One region of the Streptomyces sp. NPDC001848 genome, then DNA from elsewhere that is predicted to be linked to it. Evidence: riboswitches for the same ligand, from Rfam matches in the RefSeq annotation. Region 1 holds a riboswitch; the other holds the start of a gene.

The links. A riboswitch is a leader RNA that binds a small molecule or an ion and turns the genes downstream of it on or off. The one in region 1 is predicted to bind glycine.
Region 2: it holds a riboswitch for glycine, as region 1 does, so the genes downstream of both, gcvP (aminomethyl-transferring glycine dehydrogenase) here and gcvT (glycine cleavage system aminomethyltransferase GcvT) in region 1, are expected to answer to the same signal.

Annotation. Positions count from the first base shown of each region.
Region 1 is NZ_JBIATP010000010.1:322,207-325,082, forward strand. Features, by position in the region: gene ACFYZJ_RS22535 (enhanced serine sensitivity protein SseB) at 1-93, opposite strand, end outside; gene ACFYZJ_RS22540 (AAA family ATPase) at 196-888, opposite strand; glycine riboswitch at 1,059-1,171, shown strand; gene gcvT (glycine cleavage system aminomethyltransferase GcvT) at 1,357-2,478, shown strand; gene gcvH (glycine cleavage system protein GcvH) at 2,588-2,876, shown strand, end outside.
Region 2 is NZ_JBIATP010000003.1:561,780-564,655, reverse strand. Features, by position in the region: gene ACFYZJ_RS08950 (DNA polymerase IV) at 1-490, shown strand, start outside; gene ACFYZJ_RS08945 (PRC-barrel domain-containing protein) at 530-898, opposite strand; glycine riboswitch at 1,025-1,120, shown strand; gene gcvP (aminomethyl-transferring glycine dehydrogenase) at 1,298-2,876, shown strand, end outside.

The DNA of each region.
Region 1 (2,876 bases):
CACCTCCTCCAGCTCGTTGCCCGGCCATCCGCCGTGCGGATGGGGGTGCGTCTGTGCGGGGAAGTCCGCGGGAAGGTCCGCCGGGAAGTCCATGTGCCTACCGCCTGCCGAGTACCACTGGTGTGGCGAAAAGGCTAACGGCTCCGCGGGCGCGGCGATTCGTTCCGCCCCTCCCGCCCGGTCCGCGAAGGCGTTTCATTCCGCCCCGTCCACCCGGTCCGCGAAGTCGATCCGGCGCAGCACGTCCGCCGCGTCCCGGTCCAGAAGGACCGCCGAACCGCAGCCCTCCGGGAACCGTCCCCGCTCGACGGCGCGCAGCAGATGGCGGGTTGCGCTGCGGTGGCGCAGGAAGGCGTACCGGGAGACGCATCGGCCCCTCTCGCGCTGGCCGTCCAGGGCGGTGTCGGCGGTGACGTCGAGCAGGAGCAGGTGGAGCGTGCCGCCGCGGCGCCGGGCCTCGCGGGCCAGCCAGGTGCGCACCCAGGTCTGGGTGCCGCAGTCGTGCACGACGACTCCGGTGCCGGCCCGCAGGGCGCGGCGCAGGCCCGCGTAGTGCGCGAGGCGGACCAGGGGGCGGTAGACCGCGTACGGCAGGAAGCGGGCCAGGCGCGCGTCCCAGCGGTCGCGGGTGTCCTGGGAGTCGACGCGGGCGCCGCGTACCGCGCGCCGCATGAGGGTGGACTTGCCGCTGCCGGGCAGGCCGGTGACCACGACGAGGTCGCGGGCGCCGAAGGTGAGCCCGTACGGGCTGCGGCCGCCGCGGTCGCGCAGGTCGCGGACCACCGGCGCGGGCACCCGCGCGTGGGCCCGCCGGGCCGGGGCGCCGGACTGCCGGGGTACCGCGATGCCCGTGGTCGTGGCGTACGCCGTCGTCCTGTTCACCGTGATCGTCCTCCCTTGCGGTCAGGAAGTCCCATCCCCGCCGAGTGTAAAGAGAAGGTAATGGACGGTTTCTCGTGGTGGTGTCCGCGTACTGCCACAGGCCGGTCACAAGTGCAGCCCTGCCGGGATCGGGCGAGGCGTGCAATGATGTGCGCGCCAACTGCATACCGGCCGCTTGAATCCGCGCGGGAGAGTTCCGGGGACGTACGGGGTTGCGTACGTGGGCCCGGGCGCCGAAGGAGCAAGTCCCTCCCTTGAATCTCTCAGGCCCCGATACCGCGCGGGCGAGGCACATCTGGAAAGCGGGCTGCTTCTCGGTGGCTCCACCCAAGGTGCAAGCCGTGACGTCCCGCCGCGCGGGTGTTCATGGCGAACCTCTCAGGTTCCGATGACAGATGGGGAGGACCGACCTCGCCCTCCCCCACGCTCGAATGCGCTCGCGCGGGGGGACCCCACGCCCTGGGAGCACAACCGATGAGCAGCAGTAGCCCCCTGCGCCGTACCGCGCTCGATGCCCTGCATCGTTCGCTCGGCGCGACGATGACCGACTTCGCCGGCTGGGACATGCCCCTCAGGTACGGCTCCGAGCGTGACGAGCACGTCGCCGTGCGTACCAAGGCGGGCCTGTTCGACCTCTCGCACATGGGCGAGATCACGGTGACCGGGCCCGAGGCGGACCGGTTCCTCAACCACGCGCTGGTCGGCGACATCGCCTCCGTCCGCGTGGGCCGCGCCCGCTACACCATGATCTGCCAGGAGGACGGCGGCATCCTGGACGACCTGATCGTCTACCGGCTGGCCGAGAACGAGTACATGGTCGTCGCCAACGCCTCCAACGCCCAGGTGGTGCTGGACGCGCTCACCGAGCGCGCCGCGGGCTTCGCCGCCGCGGTGCGCGACGACCGGGACGCGTACGCGCTGATCGCCGTCCAGGGCCCCGAGTCCCCCGGCATCCTGAAGTCCCTGACCGACGCCGATCTCGACGGCCTGAAGTACTACGCGGGCCTGCCCGGCACGGTCGCGGGCGTCCCCGCGCTCATCGCGCGCACCGGCTACACCGGCGAGGACGGCTTCGAGCTGTTCGTCGCGCCCGAGCACGCCGAGAAGCTGTGGCAGGCGCTGACCGAGGCGGGCGCGCCGGTCGGTCTGGTCCCCTGCGGGCTGTCCTGCCGGGACACGCTGCGCCTGGAGGCGGGCATGCCGCTGTACGGGCACGAGCTGAGCACCTCGCTGACGCCCTTCGACGCCGGGCTCGGCCGGGTGGTGAAGTTCGAGAAGGAGGGCGACTTCGTGGGGCGTGCCGCGCTGGAGGCGGCCGCGTCCCGTGCCCAGGAGAACCCGCCGCGCGTCCTCGTCGGGTTGATCGCGGAGGGCCGCCGCGTACCGCGGGCCGGGTACCCGGTCGTCGCGGGCGGCGAGGTGATCGGCGAGGTCACCTCCGGGGCGCCCTCCCCCACGCTGGGCAGGCCGATCGCGATGGCGTACGTCGACGCCGGGCACTCCGCGCCGGGCACGCCCGGGGTCGGGGTGGACATCCGGGGCAGCCACGAGCCGCACGAGGTCGTGGCGCTGCCGTTCTACAAGCGCCGGAAGTAGGCCCTCGGCGGGCAGGTGACGTGATTCCGCGCACCTCCGCCGTGCCCACGCACGTCTTCAGCAGTACTCCCTTCACCACCACTCCCCCGCGTACAGGAGAATTCAGGTCATGAGCAACCCCCAGCAGCTGCGCTACAGCAAGGAGCACGAGTGGCTGTCGGACGCCGAGGACGGCGTCTCGACGGTCGGCATCACGGAGCACGCGGCCAACGCGCTCGGCGATGTCGTCTTCGTCCAGCTCCCGGAGGTCGGTGACACGGTGACCGCGGGCGAGACCTGCGGCGAGCTGGAGTCGACCAAGTCGGTCAGCGACCTCTACTCCCCGGTCAGCGGTGAGGTCACGGAGGTGAACGAGGACGTGGTCAACGACCCGTCGCTGGTGAACTCCGAGCCCTTCG
Region 2 (2,876 bases), on a different contig from region 1:
CACCCTGACCCGGTCCGAGACCCTGCGGGGGCCCACGGACGATCCCGCGGTGGTGCGGGAGGCGGCGGCGCGGCTGCTGGAGTCCGTGGACACGACCGGTGGCGTACGGCTGCTGGGCGTCGGGGTCAGCGGACTCGCCGACTACACACAGGAGGACCTGTTCGCGCAGGCGCACCTGGCGGCGGGGGAGGCCACGGCGGAGGAGCGGCCGGACACGGAGGAGCCCCTCACCGAGGAGCCGGCGGCGTCGCCCGAGCGGATCTGGCTCGCTGGGCATGACGTCCGTCACGCCGAGTACGGGCCTGGGTGGGTGCAGGGCAGCGGGCTGGGCAGGGTGACCGTACGGTTCGAGACACCGCAGTCCGAGCCGGGCCGGGTCCGCACGTTCGGCGTCGACGACCCTCAGCTGGAACCGGCGGAGCCGCTGCCGCTGGTCCCCGAGCTCCCCGACGTCGTGGGGCACCCGGCCCCCACCGGCACGGGCGCCTGACACCGCTCGACAGGCACGGACATCCGCCCGCCTGCCCCGTCACGTCTCGTCCGAGCCCGCCAGGTGGCCGAAGTCGCGGTCGGGCGGCGGTGGTGCCGAGACGTCCAGGCCGTAGTGGTGGTAGAGCTGCAGTTCCTGTTCGGGGGACAGGTGGCGGCCGACGCCGAAGTCCGGGGCCTCCTTGATCAGGGAGCGTTCGAAGGGGACGTACAGCGCGCCCTCGACCAGCTCGCTGGGCTCCAGGGGGACGAACGCGTCCCTGCCGAACAGGCCTGTTCGTATGGCCGCCCACTCCGGCACACCCGTCGCGTCGTCGAGGTACACCTCGTCGATCGTGCCGATCTTGTGGCCGTTGCGGTCGTACGCCTTGCGGCCGATCAGATTCCGCGGATCGATGTCGGTCTGCACGGTCCCTCCAACTGGTCGCACCCCATCCGTAGGCACTACGAAAGAGCACATTCGGGAAGGCGGCCACTTGAAGGTTGCCGCGCAGACTGCCGACTCGTCCTCGCTGGTAGTCTGGCAATCGGCCGTTGACCCCGTGCGGGAGAGTCCTCCGGAGCGATCCGGAGGCGCCGAAGGAGCAAATCCTCCCCGGAATCTCTCAGGCCCAGGTACCGCACGGACGAGGTCACTCTGGAAAGCAGGGCGGGTGTCGACGGCTTCCGCTCTCACCGACGGTGAAAGCCGGCCCGCCTTCGGGCGGACCGGTGAAGCTCTCAGGTCGAGATGACAGAGGGGGAGGCCGTCGGGGTACCCGCGCCGTGGTGCCCCTCGAAGGTCGCGTCAGACCAGGAGGCCTCCGCAATGACCGCCCAGCGCATCCCGCTCTCCGAGCTCGAACAGGGCACTCCGTTCGAGCACCGCCACATCGGGCCCGACCAGGAGGCGCGGGCCAAGATGCTCGCGCAGGTCGGCTACGGCTCGCTCGACGAGCTCACCGCCGCCGCGGTGCCCGATGTGATCAAGAACGCCGACGCCCTGGACCTGCCGGGTGCGCGCACCGAGGCCGAGGTGCTGGCCGAGCTGCGCTCCCTCGCCGACCGCAACCAGGTCCTGGACTCCATGATCGGTCTTGGGTACTACGGCACCTTCACGCCGCCGGTCATCCTGCGGAACGTCATGGAGAACCCGGCCTGGTACACCGCGTACACGCCGTACCAGCCGGAGATCTCCCAGGGTCGGCTGGAGGCGCTGCTCAACTTCCAGACCATGGTCGCCGACCTCACCGGTCTGCCGACCTCGGGCGCCTCCCTGCTCGACGAGGGCACCGCCGCCGCCGAGGCGATGGCGCTGTCCCGGCGCATGGGCAAGAACAAGAACGGCCTGTTCCTGGTCGACGCGGACGCGCTGCCGCAGACCATCGCCGTGATCCAGACCCGCGCCGAGCCCACCGGTGTCGAGGTCGTCGTCGCCGACCTCAGCGACGGCATCCCGGCCGAGGTCGCCGAGCGGGAGATCAACGGCGTGCTGGTCCAGTACCCGGGCGCCTCCGGTGCCGTACGCGACCTCAAGCCCCTCATCGACCAGGCCCACCAGCTGGGCGCCCTGGTCACCGTCGCCGCCGACCTGCTCGCGCTCACGCTCCTGACGTCCCCCGGTGAGCTGGGCGCCGACATCGCCGTGGGCACCACGCAGCGCTTCGGCGTCCCGATGGGCTTCGGCGGTCCGCACGCGGGTTACATGGCGGTCCACGAGAAGTTCGCCCGCAGTCTGCCCGGCCGGCTCGTGGGGGTCTCCGTGGACGCCGACGGCCACAAGGCGTACCGGCTCGCCCTGCAGACACGGGAACAGCACATCCGCCGCGAGAAGGCGACCAGTAACATCTGCACCGCCCAGGTGCTGCTCGCCGTGATGGCCGGGATGTACGCCGTCTACCACGGGCCCGAGGGTCTGCGGAACATCGCCCGGCGAACCCACCGGTACGCCGTGGTCCTCGCAGCGGGCCTGACGGGCGGCGGGATCGAGGTCGTGCACGGCGCCTACTTCGACACCGTCACCGCGCGGGTCCCGGGGCGGGCCGCCGAGGTCGTCGCCGCCGCCCGGGACAACGGCGTCAACCTGCGCCTCGTCGACCCCGACCACGTCTCGGTCGCCTGCGACGAGACCACCGGTCGGGCCCAGCTGCGCGCGGTGTGGAGCGCGTTCGGCGTCGGGGGCGACATCGACGCGCTGGACGCGACCACCGAGGAGACGCTTCCGCAGTCCCTGCTGCGCAGCGACGACTACCTCACCCACCCGGTCTTCCACCAGCACCGCTCGGAGACCGCGATGCTGCGCTACCTGCGCAGGCTGGCCGACCGGGACTACGCGCTCGACCGCGGCATGATCCCGCTGGGCTCGTGCACCATGAAGCTCAACGCGACCACCGAGATGGAGCCGGTGA